2 regions of the Levilactobacillus sp. FUA 3915 genome follow, and region 1 is predicted to be linked to the other one. Evidence: predicted binding sites of a transcription regulator. Region 1 holds the regulator's gene; the other holds the start of a gene.
What was found. Region 1 encodes NrdR, which represses ribonucleotide reductase genes. Its sites were predicted from a motif close to ACACNATATATNGTGT; they were not measured.

Region 1 (4,868 bases):
GGTACTTGCCAGACATTAACTCCCGCAACTTTAACCAACGGTCATTCGCTGAACGGACGGCGATGAACACGCCAATCCAAGGGAGCGCAGCGGATATCATTAAGATTGCCATGATTCGGATGGAAGACGCGGTCAAGGACTTACAAGCCACGATGCTCTTACAAGTGCACGATGAATTGATTTTTGAGGCCCCAGCCGATGAGATCGAAACGTTAGAAAAACTGGTGCCAAGTGTCATGGATTCCGCCGTTGACCTCGAGATTCCGTTGAAGGTGGAAAGTCATTTCGGACCGACTTGGTACAACGCCAAGTAGCGGCAAAAGGAGAGACGGTTATGCCAGAATTACCTGAAGTTGAAACGGTTCGGCGCGGGCTGACCAGCCTGGTGGCGGGCGCAACCATCGACCATGTCGACGTGTTCTACCGCAAGATGGTCACCCCCGACGCGGAAGTCTTTACGGCGGAATTGATTGGCAGAAAAATTGAACGCATCGACCGGCGGGGCAAGTACCTGTTGTTTCGGTTCAGTGGCGACTTGACTATGGTGTCACACCTGCGGATGGAAGGAAAATACGATGTCCAGCCAAAGGGGAGTCCCGTGATCAAGCACACCCACGTTATCTTCTATCTGACGGATGGCCGGGAGCTGCGGTACAACGACACCCGTAAGTTTGGTCGGATGCGGTTAGTCCCAACTGGAGACGAGGCGGCGGCCTTGCCCTCCTTGGGTAAACTGGGACCGGAACCCACGGACGACACGTTGACCCTGGCCTATATGCAACGGATTTTTGGCAAGTCTCACAAGGTGGTCAAACCCTTCCTGTTGGACCAGTCTAAAATTGCGGGTCTGGGCAACATTTACGTGGATGAGGTCTTGTGGCTGTCAAAAATCAATCCGTTGACACCAGCCGATGAGCTGAGTGCCGACCAGCTTGCCACGCTGCGCCGCAACATTATTGACGAGCTCGCGCAGGCCATCAAGGGACACGGGACGACCGTACACTCCTTCTCGACGGCCTTTGGCGAGGCGGGGCAATTTCAAAATCACCTGCACGTCTACGGGCGTGAGGGGGAACCCTGTGAGCGGTGCGGCACGGAAATCGTAAAGATCAAGGTTGCTCAGCGCGGCACGCACTACTGCCCGCACTGTCAGCCCGTGCCTTTGGAAGCATTGGAGGCGTTGACCGATGACTGAAGTCTGGGGACTGACCGGGGGCATTGCGACCGGCAAATCAACCGTGAGTGCCTGGTTACGAGCTGCCGAGCTGCCCGTCATCGACGCCGATATCATCGCCCGCCAGGTGGTCGCACCGGGGTCGGCCGGTCTCAAGCAGATTGGCACGACCTTTGGGGCAGACTACCTGACCGCAGACGGACTGGACCGGAAAAAGCTGGGCCAGTTGGTGTTTACTCATCCGGAAGAATTGGCACGTCTCGAGGCCATCACGACACCCTTGATTCAGGACGAGATTCAGCGACAATTGGCGGGCTATCAGGCGCAGCGGGTGCCCGTGGTTCTCATTGATGCGCCCACGTTCTTTGAGGTCGGTTACCTGATTCACTTGGTCGATCACGTGATGGTCGTGGCGACCGATGCCACGACCCAGCGGCAACGACTAATGGCCCGTGATGGGTTATCGACGGCCGATGCCCAGGCCCGGATGGACCGGCAATGGCCCATCGACCGGAAGATTGCGCAGGCCACGGTGGTTATTGACAACGGGGGCACGATTGCCCAAACGCGCCAACAAGTGGTAAAATGGCTTGACGCCAATAAATTTGGCAAGAGTAACCATTTAAAACGAGGTGACCAATAATGCAGTGTCCACACTGTCATCATAATGGATCGCGGGTCGTCGACAGTCGGCCCACCGACGACGGCCGCGTGATTCGCCGGCGTCGTGAGTGCGAGAACTGTGGTTTTCGGTTCACGACGTTTGAGCGCGTCGAAGTGACGCCACTGTTGGTAATTAAGAAAAACGGGACCCGGGAGGAATTTAACCGGGAGAAAATTCTACGAGGCATCATCCGCTCCGCTGAGAAACGACCAGTGGGGATGGACGTCATGACCAATATCGTGGATGAAGTTGAAAATAAAATTCGCGCGCTGGGCGTCAACGAAATTTCCAGTCAATTAATTGGGGAATACGTGATGAACCGGCTCGTAGATGTGGATGAAATCGCTTATATCCGCTTTGCCAGCGTTTACCGGCAATTCAAGGATACCGGGGTGTTCTTCAACGAGTTGAAGGACATGCTCGATAAGGATAAGCAAAAGGCCCAACAGGACTCTGACCCAGATTCAGGGGACCAGGGGCAAAGTGAGGGGAAATAACGCATGGAGGATTCCTGGCATCAATTAAAACCGCGAACGGGATTCCTGGTGCGGCTAGCGGACCGCTTGACGGATCAAAGTTGGCAGACGTTGACCCAGCTTTATCAGCCAATCATTGGACCGAGTGCCGCGGGGCTTTACTCGGCCCTTTTTTGGCTCCCCGAACGGGCGACGTACAAGCGTCACGCCACCCTGCTGGGACTGCTGGGGATGGACCTGGCCCATTTCTATGAGGCCCGGTTACGCCTGGAGGCTGCGGGGTTACTGACGACTAAGGTGAAGACGGCCAATGAGTTGACCAGCTTCATTTATGAGCTGCGGGCCCCACTTCAGCCGGCAGACTTCTTTCGCGATGATCTGTTGAGCGTTCAGCTGTTGGGCGTGGTCGGGGAAGAGGTTTATCGGTCCCTGGTTACCCACAACACGCCGCAGACCACTGATTCTGCGGATGAAGTGGATATTACCAAGAACTTTCTGGACGTCTTTCACGTGGATGGGCAAGAGCTCAAGCAACTCCCAGCCGCCATCACGGCGACGCGCGATGAGTTGCCGGTTGACGCCGGCGCACCAGCGTTGCAAGGGACCAACCATGAGGACTTTGATTTTAAATTATTAGGCGACATTTTAGAGCACTCATTCATTGACACCCGGGCATTACGGAGCCAACGTCAGCTATTATTGACGGAGCACGCGACGTACGGCCTGGATGAGGTCACCATGGCCCGGTACGTGGGTGAAGCAACGGATTTGGCAACGAATCAATTTGACCCCGAACAGTTCAAACGGGTGATTGCTCAGAGTTTTGGCCAACAACACCGCGCCCAACCGGCGGCTAGCGAACAGACGCCCTCTGCCGCGACATTGGCCCAGGCACCGACGGATCAGCACCTGAGTTCCGCCGAACAGGCGTTGATCAAGGTGGCGAATACCACGGTGCCCGCAGTTTTTTTACAGGCAATCAAGCAAAAGCGCGGCGGCTACATCACGGACGGTGAGCAGCGCATCATCCGCGACCAGGTCAGTCGTCAGCTGTTTCCACAGTCGGTGTTAAACGTGCTGATCTACCACATGCTGGTGGATTCGGACAAGCCAACGCTGTCTAAGGCCCTCATGGATTCGATTGCCAATGACTGGAGTATGAAGAAAATTCAAACGCCCCAGGCGGCCATTAAGGAAATTCGCGAGCACCAGCAGACGGCCAGCAAGCCGCGACGGTCGCGTAACCGTCAGCCTACGGTCAAGGAGACACTACCGGACTGGGCAAAGAAACCGGCTGAGGCCCAGTCACAAACGACGCAGGCCAAGCTGTCACCGGCCCAACAACAGAAATTACAAGAGCGCATTGCGCGGCTTCAGGAACGCACCGCGGATGGGAAGGAGGATTAACTGATGGAAGATTTAAGTAAAACCATGCAACATCTGATGAATCAACGGCATTTAAACGATAACTACCGTCAACTGATGGCCAAAGTCTACGATGATCCAACCGTGACGGCCTTTTACCAGGCCCACAAGGAGGAGCTGGCGGAAGACGTGATGACGCGTTCAGCGGCCAAACTCTACGAATTTGTCAGCGAACGGGAAAAGTTAGCGAATGGGGGCACGACCTTTGCGGCGGGATATGAACCCCAGCTCATCGTGTCCAACCATCTGATTGACGTGGCCTACGTGCCAACCAAGGCGACCCAGGAGAAGCAAGCCCAACAACAATTGTGGCAACGGGTGAAGTCGATTGCCATGCCGAAGAGTATTCGTGAGGCTGACTTTAAAAACTTTGATCAGGATTCTGATCGGGCCGAAGCCTTGATGGCGGCGTTAGACTTTGTCGACGCTTACGAAGCCAGTCCCAACCGACGGCACCAGGCCCTGTACTTGCAGGGGAGCTTTGGCGTGGGCAAGACCTACTTGCTGGCCGCCATTGCCAATCAACTCGCGACGGATGGGTTCTCCACCACGTTAGTTCACTTCCCCAGTTTTGCGGTGGAAATGAAGAACGCGATTGCCCAAAATGGGGTCGCGGAAAAACTAGACGCCCTCAAGAAGTCACCGGTCTTAATGATCGATGACATCGGGGCGGACGCGATGTCTGCTTGGGTCCGTGATGATATTCTCGGAGTGATTTTGGAATACCGGATGCAAGAAGAGTTACCGACGTTCTTTAGCTCAAACTTCTCGATGGAGCAGTTGGAGAAGGAACACTTGCGCATCTCCACGCGCGGGGATGACGAACCCTTGAAGGCCCAACGGCTGATGCAACGGATTCGTTTCCTGGCCCGGGAGATCACGATGGTCGGTGTGAACCGGCGACCACAATAAATAATTTTTTGAGGTAGGGCGGTGGTCCTGCCTTTTTAACTTGCGGTTAATTTTTCTCTGGCTGAAACGTGCGCCAAAGGACAGCCGGTTCCGCTTAAAACTGATGACCAAACCATCCAAGCCCGGGATGATTCGGTTATCAGCCTTAATGCTCGCCGGCAAACCGTCCTTTGTCCCACTCTTTTTTCCGGCGGGGCCTTGACAACTTTCGCTGGCA
Region 2 (4,868 bases), 820 kb from region 1:
CCTGCTACCTCAGCAATCACCGGTCGGCCCGGGTCTTAGAAAAGTTAGGCTTTCAGCTGGTCTTGGACCATTTTGTCGGGCCCAGCATCACGGGTGAACCCGTGGCCCCACAGGCTTTGTATCGGTTGACGCTGCAACCAGTAGAAAAATAATGCATTCTAATCGAAATTTCATCTTGCAATATTTGGTAGGGATGCGTATACTACAGAGTATCGAATAGAAGAGGTGCGACCAACAAGAGTCGCTTTCCTGAGATGGGTCAACATCGCAGACGGAAAGCAAAAGGGGCGGTCGCCGAAACCTGCACGTGAGGACATAGCGTGTAGGTTGGGTCCTGGTTGAATAAATCAGGGACTGTCGCAGCCGAATAGGGGTTGCGGGGCGCTTTCAACGATATTGACTTGGAATAATGAATTTTCCAATCTCTTTCGCGGGCTTTTATTGCGAAGGAGATTTTTTAGTTCACTGGGTCGTTTCGAGGAAGTCCTTCTAAAATAAGAAGGAGGAAACATTTATGGAACAAAGTATGACAAACGCAACAACCAGCGGGGCCTCTGATCAGGTCAAGCGGGGCCTCAAGACACGTCACGTCTCAATGATCGCGTTAGGTGGCTGTATTGGGACCGGGTTATTCGTCGCCAGTGGGTCGGCTATTTCAACGGCCGGGCCTGGTGGTGCGCTGGTGGCTTACGTTGCCATGGGTCTGATGGTGTACTTCCTGATGACCAGCTTGGGTGAAATGGCCACGAACATGCCAATCTCTGGCTCGTTCGCTGCTTACTCAGCCAAGTACGTTGATCCAGCCTTAGGGTTTGCCATGGGCTGGAACTACTGGTTCAACTGGGCCATTACGGTTGCCGTTGATATTTCAACTGCCGCACTGGTCATGAAGTTTTGGTTACCCGGGGTCCCAAGCTGGATCTGGAGTGCCATTGCGTTAGGCATCGTCTTCCTGATCAACGCCTTGGCCGTCCAAGCCTTTGGTGAAACGGAATTCTGGATGTCCTTGATCAAGGTTGTCACCATCTTCGTCTTCTTAGCCGTTGGGTTAATGACCATCGTGGGAATCATGGGTGGTCACGCCACTGGCTTGGAAAACTTCACGTACAAGAAGGCCCCATTCGTTGGGGGCTTCCCCGCAATCCTGAGTGTCTTCGTGGTTGCTGGGTTCTCGTTCCAAGGAACTGAATTGGTTGGGATTACCGCTGGTGAATCTGAAGATCCAGCACACAGTGTTCCCAAGGCCATCAATTCCGTATTCTGGCGGATTATCTTATTCTACATTTTAGCTATTTTTGTGATTGCCGCCGTATTACCTTACACCAGTAAGGATCTGTTAGGTTCTTCCGCAACCGACATCGCCATCAGTCCTTTCACGTTGGTCTTCCAGCGTGCCGGCTTGGCCGCTGCCGCTAGTGTGATGAACGCTGTTATCTTAACGTCCGTAATTTCCGCTGCCAACTCGGGGATGTACGCTTCCACGCGGATGCTGTACTCCCTGTCTAAGGAAGGCTACGCCCCACAATTGTTCGAAAAGACTGGGAAGAACGGGATTCCTTATCCTGCCTTGTTCGCCACGACCATTGTTGCTGCCTTGACCTTTATCAGTAGTATTGCGGGTCCGCAAATCTACATGTGGCTGGTTGCCGCTAGTGGGTTGACCGGGTTCATCGCTTGGTTCGGGATTGCGCTGTCACATTACCGGTTCCGTCGAGCATTCATCAAGCAAGGACACAAGCTGTCCGAACTGAGCTATCACGCAAAGTGGTTCCCAATTGGACCCATCCTGGCGTTGATTCTCTGTGTGGCTGTGATTGTTGGGCAGGACCCACAATCCTTCTTCTCAGGTAACTGGGAACAAGTCTTAGTCACCTATATCAGTGTGCCATTGGTCTTAGTCCTGTACATTGGCTACAAGATTAAGAAGCACACCAAGTTGATTCCGCTGAGCGAAGTTGACGTTGCCCCCGTTCATAAGGAAGGCACGTTAAAGGAAGTTAAGGCGGATGCTACTTCAAACGATTAAACTAGAAATTAGTGTGGGCACACGAAATTTTTAAATAAATCTGAACGGCGTCTAGTCGGCGAATAGTCGGCCTAGGCGCCGTTTTTAACGGATTGGCTAGAGAGAAAATGGCCACGACATATTGTCTTTTACCCATGAGGTTGGTACAATATGTGGTGTTGAAATTTTGGCCGGACGAAAAAAGCCGGCGTGTCGTTATTTAAAGGAGAGATTGCATGCTTGTATTATCGGGAACTATCGGAGCCGGCAAAACGAGTTTAACCACTTTGTTAGCCGAACACTTAAACAAACCAGCATTTTACGAATCAGTGGATGACAACAAGATCTTGCCACTGTTCTACCAGAACCCCCAGAAGTATGCTTTCTTGCTTCAAATTTACTTCTTAAACAAGCGTTTGGACAACATCAAGGCTGCTAACGCCGATGATGAAAGTGTCTTGGATCGCTCAATCTTTGAGGATTCCTTGCTCTTCCATTTGAACGCCGACTTAGGCCGGGCCACCAGCACGGAAGTCGACATCTACGATTCCCTGTTGGCCAACATGATGCAAGAATTACCTGACGCAACACACAAGAAGAACCCAGACTTACTGATTCACATCAACATCTCCTTTGAAACGATGCTGGAACGGATCAAGAAGCGCGGCCGGTCATATGAACAAATCGACCATGACCCCAGCCTCTACAAATACTACCAAGAACTCGATCAACGTTACGTCGACTGGTACAACGCCTACGACAAGTCACCTAAGATGCAAATCGACGGCGATAAGCTGGACTTCGTGGAAGACCCAGCTGCGCGTGACCAAGTCTTACACTTGATCGACGAAAAAATTGCTTCACTGTAAAACAGCTCTACACCAAAAATAAAGTGGTTCCGCGCCCTCGGGCACGGAGCCACTTTTGCTTAGCTGGGCTTTTGTTCCCGCCGCCAGCTTCAAGGTGCTCTGCTGTGGGGAACGCCTGCGGCCTGAGAAGCGGTCCTCCGGCTCGCCTTGAAGCCTGAAAGAGCACCAGTCTCCAAGGTCGTCCCATGCCCTAGGCCGAGAAAGAACCTCGGCCAATGCCATCGACACAGCTGAGCACCTTGAGCTGTCTCTGGTCACGTCAGCCGGCTAAGCAAAAGTGGCTAGTTTGGTAGTAGGTAGTGTGGTGGAATGGCCTGTCTGTTCAGAGACGTCTTAGAAGCTGTCTGACTCGCCTCGAGAACACCGACACAGGGCAGCCCATTTGGTGACTTCCGGTTCCAGTAGCACTAAGCAAAGGTGGCTGGTCTTTGGCAGTAGGTAGTGTGGTGGAATGGCCTGTCTGTTCAGGGACATCCTAGAAGCCATCTAGTTCGTCCTAGTGTGCGTTTGGTAGGACAATAGCGTAGGGGTTCTCTGACTCCCTTTTTAGACGCTGTCAGCTGCTTTTGCCAGCTAGGGTTACGTTGGTTGAGATGAGAGATGTGTCTAACACGCGTACAGGGCAGGGGATGCTGACCATTACCACTGTCAGCCAAAGTGAGACAGAGTAGCCAGGACCACGCCAATCAAAAATGGGGTGGCCAGTCTAAGTGACCAGAGGCGGATCAAGATGGGCAGCTGTGTCGGTGGTCTTAACTGAGTGATTTTCTCAGTTTAGAGCACGGGACGACCTTGGAAACTCGCGGGTTCTTGCGAGGTTTCAAGGCGAGCCGGAGGACCGCTTCTCAGGCCGCAGGCGTTCCCCACAGCAGACCGTCTTGAATCCGCCGCCGGGAACGAACACTAAGCCAAACCCCATTTTCAATTGGCAATTGTCATTGGAAAAGAAATGCGGTATGATGAGTGTATTCAAAAACACGAGGTGCCTATCCAGTAGACGGCCAGAGAAGCGGGGCAAGCTGCAAACCGCAACGTCGAACATTCCAGCACTAACTAAAGTGGGCGGGTAATGCCGCACGGTGCAGACCGTTATCATGTTCAAGGGTGTAACTGGGTGAACCAGCTGCGAACTTGGGTGGTACCGCGAAGGTCTTCGTCCCATGTGACGGAGGCCTTTTTTGTATCATCCGTGAAAAAGAGAGGAGCACAACTGTATGTTAGATTTGAAATTGATTCGCCAAGAACCAGACTTTATTAAAGAAAAATTAGCCACGCGGGGTGTTGATCCCGCTGATATCGATAGCTTACTGGCTTTGGATGCCCAACGCCGGGAACTGATCGTTAAGAGTGAAACCATGAAGGCCCAACGGAACACGGTCTCCGATGAAATTTCTCAATTGAAGCGCAACAAGGAAGACGCCAACGATAAGATTACCGAGATGCGTCAGGTCAGCGCCGATATCAAGAAGATTGATGCCGACCTCGATGACTTGAAGGCTCAGGTTCACGATGCCGCTGCGCATTTGCCAAACATTCCCAATGACAACGTGCCAGTTGGCTTAACGGAAGACGGTAGCGTTGAAATCCGCCAATGGGGCGAGAAGCCTAACCTGGACTTTACGCCTAAGGCCCACTACGAATTGGGCGAAGACTTAGGTATTCTAGACTTTGAGGCCGGTGCCAAGGTTTCCGGTAGCCGTTACCTCTACTACTTGGGCTTGGGTGCACGTCTGGAACGGGCCGTTTACAACTTCTTCTTGGACGAAAACACCAAGGCAGGGTTCAAAGAAGTCTTGCCACCTTACATCGTCAACGATGACTCGATGTACGGGACTGGTCAGTTCCCTAAGTTTAAGGAAGACGTTTACCAGTTGCGTGACGAAGACATGACGTTGATTCCAACTGCCGAAGTGCCATTGGTCAACTACTACCGTGACGAAGTGATTCCTGAAGAGGACCTGCCAGTTTGGTTCACGGCCTTGACACCAGCATTC

Region 2: the regulator NrdR is predicted to act here: its motif matches at 2,170-2,185, upstream of ACEPST_RS09985 (deoxynucleoside kinase).

What each region holds. Positions count from the first base shown of each region.
Region 1 covers NZ_CP168704.1:2,978,128-2,982,995, reverse strand. Annotated here, with positions in the region: gene polA (DNA polymerase I) at 1-314, shown strand, start outside; gene mutM (bifunctional DNA-formamidopyrimidine glycosylase/DNA-(apurinic or apyrimidinic site) lyase) at 335-1,195, shown strand; gene coaE (dephospho-CoA kinase) at 1,188-1,817, shown strand; gene nrdR (transcriptional regulator NrdR) at 1,817-2,335, shown strand; gene ACEPST_RS13825 (replication initiation and membrane attachment family protein) at 2,339-3,721, shown strand; gene dnaI (primosomal protein DnaI) at 3,725-4,651, shown strand.
Region 2 covers NZ_CP168704.1:2,157,495-2,162,362, forward strand. Annotated here, with positions in the region: gene ACEPST_RS09975 (GNAT family N-acetyltransferase) at 1-152, shown strand, start outside; lysine riboswitch at 213-395, shown strand; gene ACEPST_RS09980 (amino acid permease) at 515-2,026, shown strand; gene ACEPST_RS09985 (deoxynucleoside kinase) at 2,242-2,874, shown strand; gene serS (serine--tRNA ligase) at 4,089-4,868, shown strand, end outside.